3 linked regions of the Pseudolabrys taiwanensis genome follow. The protein of the gene in region 2 interacts with the protein of the main gene of each other region in a pairwise test. Links are inferred from orthologs where the notes say so. Each region holds a gene or a part of one and is shown on either strand. Other genes may lie near its edges.

Region 1 (6,295 bases), 2.3 Mb from region 2 along the record:
TGCCGTTTTGACGTTCACCTGCATGGCGGACCACTCGCTCACGTTGTGGTTATGAGCTTTTCGGCCTGTCCGACGAAGGTTGGCACACCACGCAGAACGCCCTGGAACTGGTGCAACGGCTCGCCCATGACCAGCCCGTTGCCGTTGATGGCGAACTCGCGGATCGTGTCCTCATGGGCGCCGCCGCGTTTTTTCACCACGGATATCGCGCGGCGGACCCGTCCGAGCGCCTCGAAATAGCGGAGCATGATCACGCTGTCGGCGAGATACGTCAGGTCGACCGGCGCCTTCATTTCACCGACCATGCCGGACTGCGCCAGCGTGAGGAAGGTCGTGGCGCCGCGCCGGTTCAGGTACTGCAGCAGTTCGTGAACATGCAATGTGAGGAACTGCTCTTCCGGCATGGCGGCCTGATAGCCGTTGAGGCTGTCGATGGCGACCGTGCCGATTTTATCTCTGTCCATCGCGGCCCGCACGCGATGGGAGAACTCGCCTGGCGAAAGTTCGGCGGCGTCCATCTGCGCAACGTGGAGCGCGCCGGCATCGCGCATCGCGCCCAGGTCGATGTCCATGCTTTTGGCGCGCGAGAACAGAAGCCCGAGTTCTTCGTCGAAGACGAACAATGCCGCGCGTTCGCCGCGCTGGACCGCGGCCTTAAGGAATTGCAGCGTGAGAAGGGTCTTGCCGGTGCCCGACGGCCCCATGATGAGCGTGCTCGAGCCCACGGGGACGCCGCCGCCGAGCAGGCTGTCGAGTTCGGGGACGCCACTGAGGAGCGTTTTGCCGGAGTGGCCTTTGCGTTGTTCGGCGGCCACCAGCCGCGGGAAAATGAGCACGCCCTCTTCGGCAATGGTGAAGTCATGGTAGCCGCCGCGGAAAGACTGGCCGCGACATTTGGCGACGCGCATGCGTCGACGTTCGGCGCCGTAGACCGGCGCCAATTGATCGAGCTGCACCACGCTATGCGCGATGCTGTGCACGGCCCGGTCGACAGTCTCGCCCGTCAGGTCGTCGAGCATGATCACGGTCGAGTTGTGTTTCGCGAAGTAATGCTTGAGCGCGAGGATTTGCCGCCGATAACGCAGCGAGCTCTGCGCGAGCAGCCTGATCTCCGACAGACTGTCGATGACGATGCGCTGCGGCTTCAGTCGTTCGATGGCGTCAAAAATGCGCGTGACCGCCTCGCCCAACTCCAGATCGGACGAGTACAGCAAACTCTGATGCTGCGCGGGGTCGAGCACGCTTTCCGGCGGCACGAGTTCGAACACTTCGATCTTGTCATTGAGCGTCCAGCCATGCGATTGCGCGCCGTCGCGCAACTCGCGTTCGGTTTCCGCCAAACTGATATAGATTCCGGTTTCGCCAGCCTGCGCTCCCGCCAGCAGGAATTGCAGGGCGATGGTCGTCTTGCCGGTGCCGGGGGCACCTTCGAGGAGGTGCAACCGGCTACGCGCCCAGCCGCCACCCAGGATGTCGTCCAATCCCGAGATACCGGTACTCGCGCGCGGCAATTGTACGAACGTGGCGTCCATGGTGACGTCCCGCAAAGTCCTGTGCTGACAGTGAAGTCGCCGCGCACGAACTGCGGGCGACTGTGAGTGCGGGAAGGAAACGCGACCCATTTGGCCGAGTTCCATCACGCCGTCGTCAGCCGTAAATTTATCTTTTGAATTCAGTCCGTTAGGGACCGCATTAAGCGGCGCCGGCCTTGCCTTCGCCGGCGAACAGCGCGATCAGCGCGCGCTTGATGGCGGCCTGGCGCGTCGGCGAGGTGATCTGCGCGCCCATCAGATCGGTGACGTAGAACACGTCGACCGCGCGTTCGCCGAAAGTGGCGACGTGGGCGGAACCAATGTTGAGGTTGAGCTTCGATAAGGTCGCGGTCAGCTCATAGAGCAGACCGGGCCGGTCGAGCCCGGTGACTTCCACCATCGTGTAGCGGTGCGACCACTGGTTGTTGATGGTGACGTTCGGCTCGACGGCAAAGGCCTTGATGCGGCCCTTCGAGGCGGCGCGCTTGCTGACGAGATCGGGCAGCCGCAATTCGCCGCGCAGCGCCTTCTCGATCGAATCGGCGATGCGCGTCGCGCGCCGTTCCTCGTCGTCCTCGCGCTCGAACTCGCGCGACAGCGCGATGGTGTCGAGCGCGCGGCCGTCGGTGGTGGTGTAGATCTGGGCGTCGACGATGTTGGCGCCGGCCATGGCGCAGGCGCCGGCGATGATCGACAGCAGCCACGGGTGGTCGGGCGCGAAAACGGTCAGCTCGGTCACCGCGCGCGTATTGTCGAAACCGACCATCGTCGCGAGCGTCTTGGCAGCCTCCTCGGTCGACTGCACGAAGCGCGCATGCTCGATCTTGTGCGGCAGGTCGACCTTGAGCCAATAGGCCGGATAGTGCTTGGCGATATAGGCCTCGAGCCGCTCGGGGCGCCAATCCTTCATCGCCTCGCGGAATTCCGTCTGCGCCATCTCGACGCGCTGGGCGCGATTGACTTCCGAGAAGCCGCCGGTGAGCACCGGCTCGGTTTCGTAATAGAGCGTGCGGATGAGCTGCGCCTTCCAGCCGTTCCAGACGCCGGGGCCAACGGCCTTGATGTCGGCGGTGGTCAGGATGGTGAGTAGCTTCAGGCGCTCCGCGGTCTGCACCACGGCAGCGAAATTCTCGATGGTCTTGCGGTCCGACAGATCGCGCGACTGCGCGACGCTCGACATCACGAGGTGGTTCTCGACCAGCCAAGCGACCGTCTCGGTGTCGGCAGCCGACAGGCCGAGCCGCGGACAGAAGCGCCGCGCGATGCGCGCGCCGGCGATCGAGTGATCCTCGGGCCGCCCCTTGGCGATGTCGTGGAGGAACAGCGCGACGTAGAGGACGGCACGGTTCTCCGGCCGGATCTTATGGATGAGCTCGTTCGACAGCGGCGTGTCGGTGCCCGCGCCGCGATCCATCTCCGCCAGCACGCCGATGCAACGCAACAGGTGCTCGTCCACCGTGTAGTGGTGATACATGTTGAACTGCATCATGGCGACGACCTTGCCGAAGGCCGGCACGAAGCGGCCGAGCACGCCCGCTTCGTTCATGCGCCGCAGCACGGTCTCGGGATCGTTCTTCGATGTCAGGATTTCGAGGAAGAGCTGGTTGGCCTCCTCGTTGTCGCGCAGATCCGCGCCGATGAGCTTGAGCGAGCGCGTGATCGCGCGCATCGCGTCCGGATGGAAGGCGAGATTATGCTTCTGCGCCAGATGGAAGATCCGGATCAGATTGACCGGATCGCGCTCGAAGACATTGGCCTTGGCGCAGAGAATACGGTTGTGCTCGGCGATGAAGTCCTTGGTGCCGGAGATCTCGTGGCGGCGGACCGGCCGCAGGCGCGCCATCATGCGGCTCAGGACCGGCGTGCTCTTGGCGTGGCTGTCCTCGAGCTCGGCGCACACGATCGCGGTCAGATCGCCGACGTCCTTGGCGATCAGGAAGTAGTGCTTCATGAAGCGCTCGACATCCTGCTGACCCGGATGCTCGGTGTAGCCGAGGCGTTGCGCGATCTCGCGCTGGATATCGAAGGACAAGCGCTCTTCCGGGCGGCCGGTGACGAAATGCAGATGGCAACGCACCGACCATAGGAAATCTTCGCAGCGCTGGAAGAGCTGATATTCCTGCTTGTCGAAGACGCCGCGCTCGATCAGCTCTTCGGGCTCGTGCACGCGATAAACGTACTTCGCGATCCAGAACAAGGTATGCAGGTCGCGCAGGCCGCCTTTGCCGTCCTTCACGTTCGGCTCGACGAGATAACGTGACTGGCCGGCACGGCGATGACGTTCCTCGCGCTCGGCGAGCTTGGCGGCAACGAATTCGGCCGCGGTGTTGCGCACCACCTCGTTGTCGAAGCGGGTCACCATCTCGTCGAACAAAGGCCGGTCGCCGAGCAGGAAGCGTGCTTCGAGAATGGCGGTGCGGATGGTCATGTCCGCCTTCGACTGGCGGATGCACTCGTCAATCGAGCGTGTGGCGTGGCCGACCTTCAGGCCGGTGTCCCACAGGCAATAGAGGATCGCCTCGGCGACCGACTCGCCCCAGGCGGTCTGCTTGTAGGGCAACACGAACAACAGATCGATGTCGGATCCCGGCGCGAGCAGGCCGCGGCCATAGCCGCCGGTGGCGATAATCGCCATGCGCTCGGCTTCGGACGGGTTCTGCGACGGGTAGAGATGCTTGCGCGTGAATTCGAACAGGATGCGGATGATCTCATCCTGCATGTGGCAGATGCGCGCCGCGCAATGGCGGCCGCGGCGGTCCTTGAGCAGGAGCTGCTCGGCCTTGGCCTTGCCGGCGACAAGGGCAGCCTTCAGGCGCTGCGCCAGCACCGTTCGCAACTCGCGCTCGCCGCCCGTATGCGCAGCCGCCAGCGCCTCGAGGTCGGCCATCAGCGCGGTCGAATCGATCAGGTCGCCGAGATCCTTGGCGGTGGGCTCAAGGGTGGGGCGGGCATCACGTTCGAGGGCTAGGGAGGCCATGTCATCAACCAGAGCAGCGGAAGCGATGTCTTACGTCATCGATTGCTAAGAAAGATAGTTGCGAGACCGCCAGATTGCAGGATTCCGGGCACAAATTTTGGGCGGTTTGTGCACATGCGAAGGGGATTTTGGGCGCATATACGACGAAATCCGGGCATTGCTGTCTTGCTCGGGGCCGTGGTGACAGCGGCGGGTATCGGGCTATCCTGCCCGTAACGAGAGAGCTGGGAGCGAAACGACAATGCGCATGTTCCAAGTCTGCGTGTGCGGCGAGCCGCTGAAACTCAACGAGCAGCCGACGCCGGCGCCAAAGGGGTCTGAGGTTCTGCTCAAGGTGCTGGCGGCGGGTGTCTGCCACAGCGATTTGCACCTGGCGGACGGCTGGTTCGATCTCGGTGGCGGCAAAAGGCTGAGCCTGCAGGACCGCGGCATGAAGCTGCCCGTGACCCTCGGTCACGAGAATGTGGGCGAGGTGGTTGCGGTCGGCCCCGAGGCCAAGGGCGTGAAGGTGGGCGACCGCGTGCTGGCCGATCCATGGATCGGCTGCGGCACCTGCGCCGTGTGCCTGCGCGGCGAGGACAATCTCTGCCGCGCCATGAAGAGCCTCGGCGTGTTTTCGGACGGCGGCTACGCCGACTACGTGATGGTGCCGCATCCGCGCTATCTGTTCGATATTGGCGACCTCGATCCCGCGCGGGTGGCGCCGCTCGCCTGCTCGGGCGTCACCACCTTCGGCGCCTTGAAGAAGGTGCCGACGCTGAAAGAAGAGCCGACGGTGATCATCGGCGCCGGTGGCCTCGGATTGATGTGCCTGGCCCTGCATCAGAAGATGGGCGGGCATAGCGCGATCGTCGTCGATATCGATCCGGTCAAACGCGCCGCCGCCAAGAAAGCCGGCGCCGCGCATGTGATCGATGGCGGCGCGCCGGATGCGTCGCAGCAGATCATCGATCTCACCAAAGGCGGCGCGTGGGGGGTGGTCGATCTCGTCGGCTCGTCGCAGAGCGCGCGCGTCGGCTACGACAGTCTGATCAAGGGCGGCAAGTATGTCATCGTCGGCTTGTACGGCGGCGACCTCACCGTGTCGCTGCCGCCGATTCCGATGCGGGCTTTGACCATCCAAGGCTCTTATGTCGGCAGCCTGCACGAGATGCGCGAGCTGATGGAGCTCGTCCGCCGCACCGGCCTGCCGGACGTGCCGGTGGCGACGCGACCGCTCGACGATGTCAACACGGTGATGTCCGACCTGCGTGCGGGCAAAATTGTCGGCCGTGTCGTGCTGACGCCGGCGTAAGCTCCGGCGTTTGTCGTCCCCGCGAAGGCGGGGACCCACACGCCGTGTCCTCTCGATAGACTGCGGCGTATGGGTCCCGGCCCTCGCAAGCGCTCGGCCGGGACGAAGCAACTCTTCTTTATACGCGAGCAGGAATGCCCCTCGACCTTCCCTTTGGCTTCATTCTCATCCTGCGGATGGCGGTCACCGCGGTGTTCGTGCTCGCGGCCACGGTGACGGCCGAGCGCGCGGGGCCGCTGGTCGGCGGGTTGGTGGCGACTTTGCCGCTCGGCGGTGGGCCGGTCTATGTGTTCCTGGCGATGGACCATGACGCCGATTTCATCGCCGCCAGCGCCATAACCAGTCTGGCGGTCAACGCCGTCAACGTGTCATTTGCGCTGATCTACGCATTACTGGCGCAGACGCGTTCGCTCGCCATCAGTCTGTCGCTGGCGCTCGTGGCCTGGTTCGCCTTCGCGCTGGCGATCTACACCGTGCCGTGGACCCTGACGA
Region 2 (3,620 bases):
TTGTCGAGGCTCTCGAGCGCTTCACGCAAGCTGCCGCAGACGGTCGGGATCTGCTTCAGCTCGGCGGGCGGCAGGTCGTAGAGATCCTTGTCCATCGCTTCGCCGGGGTGGAGCTTGTTCTTGACGCCGTCGAGGCCGGCCATCAGCAGCGCCGCGAAGCCGAGATACGGGTTGGCGAGCGGGTCGGGGAAGCGGACCTCGACGCGCTTGGCCTTCGGGCTCTCGGTGTAGGGGATGCGGCATGAGGCCGAACGGTTGCGCGCCGAATAAGCGAGCAGCACCGGCGCCTCGAACCCCGGCACCAGACGCTTGTAGGAGTTGGTGGTCGGATTGGTGAAGGCGTTGATGGCCTTGGCGTGCTTGATGACGCCCGCGATGTAGGAGAGGCAGATGTCCGAGAGGCCGGCATACTTGTCGCCGGCGAAAATCGGCTTGCCGTCCTTCCAGATCGACTGGTGGCAGTGCATGCCCGAGCCGTTGTCGCCATAAACCGGCTTCGGCATGAAGGTCGCGGTCTTGCCGTAGATCTGGGCGACCTGCTGGATGCAGTACTTATAGATCTGCAGCTGGTCGGCCATCACGGTGAGCGGCGAGAACTTGAGGCCGAGCTCGTGCTGGGCCGAGGCCACTTCGTGGTGATGCTTTTCAACCTTGGCGCCCATCTTCGCCATGGCCGCGAGCATTTCCGAACGCATGTCCTGCGCCGAATCCTGCGGCGGGACGGGGAAGTAGCCCTTCTTGATGCCGATGCGGTGGCCGAGATTGCCGCCCTCGTAATCGGTATCCGAATTGGTCGGCAGCTCGATGGAGTCGAGCTTGAAGCCGGTATTGTAGGGATCGGCCTTGTACTTGACGTCGTCGAACACGAAGAACTCGGCTTCCGGTCCGAAATAGATCACGTCGCCGATGCCCATCGACTTGACCAGCGCTTCCGCCTTCTTGGCCATGCCGCGCGGATCGCGGTTGTAGGGTTCGCCCGTGGTCGGCTCGAGCACGTCGCACACCAGAACGAGCGTCGTTTCCGCGAAGAACGGATCGATGCAAGCCGAAGCGGGGTCGGGCATCAGGCACATGTCGGATTCGTTGATCGCCTTCCAGCCGGCGATCGAGGAACCGTCGAACATGATGCCTTCGGCGAAGGTGTCTTCCTCGATCATGGTGACGTCGAAGGTGACGTGCTGCCACTTGCCACGCGGATCGGTGAAGCGGAAGTCGACGTACTTCACGTCGTCATCCTTGATCATCTTCATGACTTCTTTGGCTGTCGTCATGGGCTTTGCATCCCCCTTTTTACGGATGGCTAGCGGTTAGCTGAAAAACGAAGCGGCCGCTAGATGGCGTCGACCCCGGATTCGCCTGTTCTGATGCGAATTGCTTCTTCGATGTTGGAAACGAAGATTTTTCCATCGCCGATCCTGCCGGTTTGGGCGGCGCGGCGGATCGCGTCGATCGCCTTCTCCACCATTTCGTCGCCAAGCACGACTTCGATCTTCACCTTGGGGAGAAAGTCGACGACATATTCGGCGCCGCGATAGAGCTCGGTGTGTCCTTTCTGCCGGCCGAAGCCCTTGGCTTCGGTCACGGTGATGCCTTGGAGCCCGACTTCCTGCAAAGCCTCCTTCACCTCATCGAGCTTGAAGGGTTTGATGATGGCTTCGATTTTCTTCATCGCTTTCCTTTCCCCAGACCGGTCGGGGCGGCCGCACGGGGCCGCGCTTCCGGTTAGCAGGTCTTGTGCCAAGCCATTGAGACGCGCAAAGCGTCACGGGATCAATAGGTTGAGCCAGTTTGGTAGGGTGGTATGCGTTCCCGAAGTCGTGTCGCGTCTATTTAATAGGCTGTTTGCCTATTAAATAGACCGTCCAATCGGCGCATGTTTAGGCATGCGTATGCATGGAGTGGCTTCGATTGAAATTGTTCCTTTTCAATCCGGGCGTTAGGCTCGCTCCATGATTGAGCTTCTGACCACAGTGGAGATGGGCGAGGCGGATCGGTTGGCTGGTGCGCGCGGAGCAGCCGGCGCGGATTTGATGGAGAGCGCGGGCCTCGCCGTCGCCGATCGGGTGGTGGCGATGCTGCAGGGACGGCCGGTCACGGTCGTCGCGGGGACTGGCAATAACGGCGGCGACGGTTTCGTGGCGGCGCGTCTTCTCCAGTCGCGTGGCCACGCCGTGCGGCTGCTGCTGGTCGGTGATCGGGGCAAGCTGAAGGGCGACGCCGCCGCCGCGGCCGGGCGGTGGCAGGGGCCCGTCGAGGCGGCGACGCCCGAGCGCCTCGGCAACACGCCCGGCGTCATAGTCGACGCGCTGTTCGGGGCCGGGCTCGACCGTCCCGTCGAAGGCCTGCCGCGCGCCATGATCGAAGCCATGAATGCGTCCGGCGCGCCGGTTGTCGCCGTCGATCTGCCGAGCGGCATCAACGGCACCACCGGCACGGTCATGGGCGCCGCCGTCGAAGCCGTACACACGGTGACCTTCTTCCGGCTCAAGCCCGGCCATGTGCTGCTGCCGGGGCGGCTGCACTGCGGCGACCTGACCGTCGCCGACATCGGCATTCCCGCGGATGTTCTGGCCGAGATCAAGCCGCGCGCCTTCCTGAATCGCCCGGCACTATGGTCTGGCGTCTTTCCGGTGCCGAAGCCGGAGGGACACAAATATGGCCGTGGCCACGCCGTGGTCGTATCGGGCGGTCTCTCGTTCGGCGGGGCGGCGCGTCTTGCCGCCCGCGGGGCGCTGCGGGCGGGGGCGGGGCTTGCGACCCTTGCCACGCCGCGCGAGGCCCTGGCGGTGCAGGCGGCCGCGAACCTCGCCATCATGGTCCGCCCGGTCGACGGCGCCGAGGAGCTTAGGGGCTTCCTGTCCGACACGCGGCACAACGCCATGGTGCTTGGCCCGGGCGGGGGCGTCGGGGCGCCGATGCGGGCGCAGGTGCTGGCCGCGCTGGCGAGCGAGGCGGCGGTGGTGCTGGACGCCGACGCGCTCACCAGCTTCGCCGACAGTGCCGACGACCTGTTTTCGGCCATCGGCAAGCGCGCCGGGCGAGCCGTCATCCTGACGCCACATAGCGGTGAATTTGATAGGTTATTTAAAGAGATAAAGAAAAATCTGAAAGTTATAGGTAAACTTGATCAAGCGCGTGCGGCGGCGCGCCTGAGTGGCGCTGTTGTCTTGTTCAAGGGCGCCGACACGGTGGTCGCCGCGCCGGATGGGCGCACGTCCATCGCCGACAACGCGCCGCCTTATCTGGCGACGGCCGGCGCCGGCGACGTCCTGGCGGGGATGATTGCCGGGCTGCTCGCCCAGCACATGCCGGCTTTCGAGGCCGCCAGCGCGGCCGTCTGGCTGCATGGCGAGGCGGCGGCCGCGTTCGGTCCGGGGCTGATTTCCGAAGACCTGCCGGACGCGTTACCGGCCGTTTACCGGCGGCTGTTCGCCGCCCTCGGGGCCGCGTCCCCCGGTCCGCGCAAAACCTTGTGACGCGGCGAAAAGACCCCAAATTTTTGCTGCAGGCCGAACCCTCCATGATATAAGCCGCGCCGCTCGTTCGAGGCGGCCGCTGCGGCTTGCCTTGTCGGGTATCGGCGCGTTAAGCCCTGCCGATTGCGGCGCAGGATGTTTTCC
Region 3 (5,982 bases), 340 kb from region 2 along the record:
ATGCGCTTGTAGAAGGGGAAGAGCGCATCCTTCGCCTCAGCATCGGTCTCGCCGACGAAGCCATGCGAGTGCACGCCGACGGCCAAGTCCGGCTTGCCCGTCTCCTTGAGCGCGCGGCGAAAGAGGTCGGCATAAGGCACGAAGCGCTTGGGGTCGCCGCCGATGATGGCCAGCATCATCGGCATGCCGTAGTGGGCCGCGCGCATCACGGATTCCGGCGTGCCGCCCACACCGATCCAGGTGGTCAAATGGCCGGACTCGGTCTTGGGAAAGACGCTCTGGTTCGCGAGCGGCGCGCGCAGCTTGCCCTGCCACGTGACCGGCTTCTCGGTGAGGACAGCGGCGTACAGATCGAGCTTCTCGTTGAACAGCGCCTCGTAATCATCGAGGTCGAAGCCGAACAACGGAAAGGACTCGATGAAGGAGCCGCGGCCGAGGATGACCTCCGCACGCCCATTCGACAGGGCGTCGAGCGTGGAAAAGCGCTGAAAGACCCGGATCGGATCGTCCGACGACAGCACCGTCACTGCCGAACCGAGCCGGATGCGCTTGGTGCGGCTCGCAATCGCGGCAAGCACCATCTCGGGTGATGATACGGCGAAGTCACCGCGATGATGCTCACCGACGCCGATGAAATCGACGCCCACCTCGTCGGCGAGCACGGCCTCGTCGACCAGATTGCGGATCACCTGCGCGGCGGAAAGCGGCTTGCCGTCAGGACCGTCGGTGATATCGCCGAAAGTATCGAGGCCGAGTTCGATCGGTGTCGTCATAGGCGTTCATCCTGCCTGCGTGGGCCGCATTCGACGCGCCCACGGCGTCACGGCCGGGCATAGCCCGTCAAAGACGGGCATGCACGCCCTTATGTCCCGGGCATCTACGCCTTCCTTGTATCAAAGACGTGGATGCCCGGCACAAGGCCGGGCATGACGAGAAATAGACCAAGGATGGCGCCGCGATGATAGATCAGGTTCCGCCGCGATACACTTGAATGTCGAGATCGCGGATTTTCTTGCGCAGCGTGTTGCGGTTGACCCCGAGCAGGTCCGCCGCGCGGATCTGATTGCCGCGCGTCGCGGCCAAAGCCGCCGTCAACAACGGATATTCGATCTCGCGCAACACGCGATGATAGAGACCCGCCGGCGGCAAGCCGTCCTCGAAGCCGGAGAAGTAGGTCGACAGATGCCGCTCGACCGCGGCGCCCAAGCTCTCGTCCGGCCGCGGCTCGTCGCTGCCCACCGGCAGCACCGGCTGGGCCAGCTCGGAGTCGATCACCGCAGCCGTGATCGTCTCCTGCGGATAGAGCGCCGCCAGACGGCGGGCGAGGTTCTCCAGTTCGCGCACATTGCCCGGCCAGCGGTGACGCTTAAGCCGGTCGAGCGCGGCCTGGTCGATCTGCTTGGGCGGCAGCCCCTCGCGTTCGGCCTGGGCGAAGAAGTGGCGAATGAGATCCGGAACGTCCTCCGTGCGCTCGCGCAGAGGCGGCAGCCGCAGCGGCACGACGTTGAGGCGGAAGAACAGGTCTTCGCGGAACAACCCCTGCTGGATGAGCTGGCGCAGGTCTTTGTTCGTCGCGGCGACGATGCGCACATCGCTCTTGATCGGCGTGCGGCCGCCGACGGTCGTGTACTCGCCCTGCTGCAAGACGCGCAGAAGGCGCGTCTGCGCCTCCATCGGCATGTCGCCGATTTCGTCGAGGAACAACGTGCCGCCTTCGGCCTGCTCGAAGCGGCCGGCGCTGCGCGTGTTGGCGCCGGTGAAAGCCCCCTTCTCGTGACCGAATAGTTCGGACTCGATGAGATCGCGTGGGATCGCCGCCATGTTGATGGCGACGAAGGTGCCGGCGCGGCGCTTGCCGTAATCGTGCAGCGCGCGCGCCACTAGTTCCTTACCGGTGCCGGACTCGCCGGAGATCATCACCGTCAGATCGGTCTGCATCAGCCGCGCCAGCACGCGGTAGATTTCCTGCATCGCCGGCGAGCGGCCGACCAACGGAATGGAATCGAAATCCTCGCTCTTGGGTGCCGGCGCCCGTTTGTCCTTCGGCTCCGAAAGCGCGCGGCCGACGATGCCGATCAACTCCTTCAGATCGAAGGGCTTCGGCAGATACTCATAGGCGCCGCGCTCGGACGCGCGAATAGCCGTCATGAAGGTGTTCTGCGCGCTCATGACGATGATCGGCAGATCGGGTCGCGCCTTGCGGATGCGCGGGATCAGGTCGAAGGCATTCTCGTCCGGCATCACCACGTCGGTGATGACGAGATCGCCATCGCCTTGCGTCACCCAGCGCCACAAGGTGGCGGCGTTACCGGTCGAGCGCACTTCATAACCGGCGCGCGACAAGGCTTGATTGAGGACGGTGCGGATCGCGGCATCGTCATCGGCAACGAGAATGCTTCCCGTCGGCATGGTCGTGTTACCTCACGGGCTCTGAACCGGCCGGAACGTCGTCGGATGCGCCGCCCTCCCCGGTGTAAATGGGCATCAAAACGCGGAAGACGGTGCGGCGCGGCTGCGATTCACATTCGATGATGCCGCCATGGTCGTTCACGATCTTGGCGACCAAGGCGAGGCCCAGCCCGCTGCCGGTGCGCTTGGTGGTCACGAACGGATCGAACAGATGCGGCATGAGATCGTCGGGCACGCCGGGGCCGTTGTCCTTGACGCAGAACTCGAGCGGCAACGACACGCGGGCACGGCTGCCCGGCACCGACAGGCGCACGCCCGGCCGGAACGCGGTGGTGAGTTGGATCTCGCCGTCGGTCGCGGTCTCGCCGATCGCCTCGGCGGCATTCTTTACGAGATTGAGGAAGACCTGCACCAGTTGATCGCGGTTGGCGAGCACCGGCGGCAGCGACGGGTCGTATTCCTCGACGAATTTGATGTGGCGGGCAAAGCCCGTCTGCGCCAGCCGCTTCACGTGATCGAGCACGACGTGGATGTTGACCGGCTCGCGCTCGACCGGCCGCTCGTCGGCGAACACTTCCATGCGGTCGACCAGCTTCACGATGCGATCGGTCTCGTCGCAGATCAGCTTGGTGAGCGAACGATCGTCGTCGGCCGCCGACTGTTCGAGCAGTTGCGCCGCGCCGCGGATGCCGGACAGCGGATTCTTGATCTCGTGCGCCAGCATGGCGGCGAGCGCGATCACCGAACGCGCGGCGCCGCGATGGGTGAGCTGCCGGTCCATTTTGTCGGCGATGGTGCGCTCCTGCAGCATCACCACGACGTGGTCGACATATTCCGGCAGCGGCGCGACATGCAGGTCGACCAGACGCTCGCCGGGATTACGCGGTGTGGCGAGATCGACCTTGTATTCGTTCACGGCGGCGCCGCGTTGGCGCACCTGCTCGACCAAGGTGAGCAGCGGCGAGCCGAACGGCACCAGGTCGCGCAGCAGATGGCGCCGCAGCACCGCGACCGAGCTGTCGAAAAACTGCTCGGCGGCGACATTGGCGTCGGCGATCTTGCCGTCGGGCGCGACGGTGATCACCGGATGCGGCAGCGCGTTGAGCATGGCGTCGGCCGGGGAGCCGACGGCGGGAGACAAGGCATGGGCGCGGCTCATGCGGCGGCCCTCCAGGAAAAGTCGTCATAGGCTTCGGCGAGGAGCCCGCGTGCCTGTGCCGGTTCCTCGGCGGTAAGCACGCGGGATCGATGATGCTTGAGAACGTCGGCGGCGGCGCCGGCGCTGGCGGCGGCACAGTCAAGCGCCCACCCCAGATGCTTGCGCGCATGACGGCGGCCGATGCGCACGCCGTGATGCGTGATCATTTCGTCGTACAGCGTCTGGATCAGGTTGAGTTGCTCGGACAGCGACGGGTCGTCGCCGCGTTCGCCGGTGGCGAGAAAGCGCGCGACCTGCCCCGGAACCCAGGGCCGGCCCTGCGCCGCCCGGCCGATCATCACGGCATCGGCGCCGGATGACTCCAGGGCCGCGACTGCATCGTCGAACGAACGGATGTCGCCATTGACCACGACCGGCACGCCGACGGCTTCCTTGACCGCGCGCACGGCGGACCAGTCGGCGCTGCCGGTATAGAACTGGCAACGGGTGCGGCCATGCACGGTGATCATCTGCACGCCGGCGGCTTCCGCACGGCGCGCCAGGTCCGGCGCGTTGAGCGAGGAGGCGTCCCAGCCGAGCCGCATCTTCAGCGTCACCGGGACTTTGACCGCGCCGACAGTCGCCTCGATCAGCGTCAGGGCATGGTCGAGATCGCGCATGAGCGCCGAGCCGGAGGCACCGTTGGTGACCTGCTTCGACGGACAGCCCATGTTGATATCTATGATGTGCGCGCCCTGCGCTTCGGCGATGCGGGCGCCTTCGGCCATCCAGTGCGCCTCGCAGCCGGCAAGCTGGACGACGTGGATGGCAACGCCCCGCCCTTCGCTGCGGACCGCCGCCTCACGCTCGCCGCGGGCCAGACCTCCGCAGGCGGTCATTTCGGATACCACCAATCCGGCCCCCAGCCCTTCGGCCAGGCGGCGGAACGGAGCATCGGTAATGCCGGACATCGGCGCCAAAACGACCGGGTTTGGCACCGGAATAGTTCCGATTTGCAACGGCGACGCACAATTCAAGGTTGTTTTCATCCAAATCCCATACTTGCACACAGTTTAGGCGCAAGCGCTACGATGCCCAGAGTTTAGCCATTTTCCTGGGGTGCGCAAGTGTTGCACTGCGAAAAAATGTTCATGCTTAAGAATCAAGCAGTCACGCATTCGGTTTGCGTCAGAACAAGATCAGGGTAAAGCCTTGGCCGAAAAGGAGTACGGCATGGCGCGAATAGCGGCTGTGGTGGTGGCTGCCGGCAGCGGGATACGGGCCGGCGGCGACAAACCCAAGCAGTTTCGAACGATCGGTGGCGAAACCGTGCTGCGGCGCACGCTATCCGCCCTGCTCGACGTTGCGGCGATCGACGTCATCCAACCTGTGATCCGGCTTGAAGACACGAGCCTCTTTAAGGCGGCGACCGAGGCGTTGCCGCCCGCGAAATTCAACGCCCCTGTCGGCGGCGGTGCCACGCGCCAAGAGTCCGTCCGCGCCGGCCTCGAAGCGCTGGCGTCACAGGCGCCGGATGTCGTGCTGATCCACGACGCCGCCCGCCCCTTCGCAAGCCGCGCGCTCATCGAACGCGCCATCGCCGCGGCGGAGAAGACCGGCGCCGCCATTCCTGGCCTCGCCGTCACCGACACCATCAAGAGCGTCGACTCCCATAGCCTCGTCGGCGAGACGCTCGACCGCTCGTCCTTGCGCGCCATCCAGACGCCCCAGGCCTTCGCCTTCGCCCCGCTCCTCGAAGCACATCGGCGCGCGCACCGCGAGGGCCGCAACGACTTCACCGACGATGCCGCCCTCGCCGAATGGGTCGGCATGCAGGTCGTCGTCTTCGACGGCGAAGCCGGCAACATCAAGATCACGCATCCGGAGGATTTTATGCGCGCGGAGTCCATGCAAGCGGCCCAGCTCAGCGACGTGCGCACCGGCACCGGCGTCGACGTGCACGCCTTCGGCCCTGGCGATCACGTCATGATCGGCGGCGTCAAGATCGCCCATACGCAAGCGCTCACCGGCCACTCCGATGCCGACGTCGGCCTGCATGCGCTGGTCGACGCCATTCTCGGCGCACTCGCCGACGGCGATATCGGCTCGCATTTTCCGCCCAGCGATCCGCAGTGGAAGGGCGCTTCCTCCGACCGCTTCTTCACCTTCGCGGTCGACCGCGTGAAGGCGCGCGGCGGCATGATCGCGCATCTCGACCTCACCATCGTCTGCGAGGCGCCGAAGATCGGCCCGCACCGCGACGCCATCCGTGCGACTGTCGCCAACCTCGCCGGCATTGACCTGTCCCGCGTGGCGGTGAAGGCGACTACCAGCGAAGCGCTCGGCTTTACAGGCCGCCGTGAAGGTATCGTCGCCTATGCGACGGCGACGGTGCGTCTGCCCTGGAGCTGACGATGATCGACGACGAGATGCGC

What was found. The genes of interacting proteins can lie anywhere in the genome.
Region 1: the proteins of DW352_RS06465 (region 2) and DW352_RS17215 interact in binary tests that used the Escherichia coli proteins (3 or more experiments, as listed by UniProt). The link is inferred for Pseudolabrys taiwanensis from one-to-one orthologs.
Region 3: the proteins of DW352_RS06465 (region 2) and DW352_RS04800 interact in binary tests that used the Escherichia coli proteins (3 or more experiments, as listed by UniProt). The link is inferred for Pseudolabrys taiwanensis from one-to-one orthologs.

What each region holds. Positions count from the first base shown.
Region 1 is NZ_CP031417.1:3,621,673-3,627,967, reverse strand. The notes cover bases 1,493-4,805. They hold DW352_RS17215 ([protein-PII] uridylyltransferase), read right to left. Parts: upstream 4,420-4,805; coding sequence 1,693-4,419; downstream 1,493-1,692. Other genes in these bases: DW352_RS17210 (alcohol dehydrogenase), read left to right, coding at 4,751-4,805; DW352_RS17220 (ATPase domain-containing protein), read right to left, coding at 1,493-1,532. Also shown: DW352_RS17225 (response regulator), read right to left, coding at 1-24; more of DW352_RS17220, read right to left, coding at 39-1,492; more of DW352_RS17210, read left to right, coding at 4,806-5,803; DW352_RS17205 (hypothetical protein), read left to right, coding at 5,938-6,295.
Region 2 is NZ_CP031417.1:1,348,093-1,351,712, reverse strand. The notes cover bases 1-2,766. They hold DW352_RS06465 (P-II family nitrogen regulator), read right to left. Parts: upstream 1,670-2,766; coding sequence 1,331-1,669; downstream 1-1,330. Other genes in these bases: DW352_RS06460 (NAD(P)H-hydrate dehydratase), read left to right, coding at 1,953-2,766; glnA (type I glutamate--ammonia ligase), read right to left, coding at 1-1,271. Also shown: more of DW352_RS06460, read left to right, coding at 2,767-3,476. UniProt on the Escherichia coli protein: P-II indirectly controls the transcription of the glutamine synthetase gene (glnA). P-II prevents NR-II-catalyzed conversion of NR-I to NR-I-phosphate, the transcriptional activator of GlnA. When P-II is uridylylated to P-II-UMP, these events are reversed.
Region 3 is NZ_CP031417.1:1,004,471-1,010,452, reverse strand. Bases 1,493-4,492 are described here. They hold DW352_RS04800 (two-component system sensor histidine kinase NtrB), read right to left. Parts: upstream 3,569-4,492; coding sequence 2,417-3,568; downstream 1,493-2,416. Other genes in these bases: dusB (tRNA dihydrouridine synthase DusB), read right to left, coding at 3,565-4,492; ntrC (nitrogen regulation protein NR(I)), read right to left, coding at 1,493-2,409. Also shown: DW352_RS04810 (LLM class flavin-dependent oxidoreductase), read right to left, coding at 1-773; more of ntrC, read right to left, coding at 967-1,492; more of dusB, read right to left, coding at 4,493-4,596; DW352_RS04790 (bifunctional 2-C-methyl-D-erythritol 4-phosphate cytidylyltransferase/2-C-methyl-D-erythritol 2,4-cyclodiphosphate synthase), read left to right, coding at 4,781-5,959; DW352_RS04785 (CinA family protein), read left to right, coding at 5,962-5,982.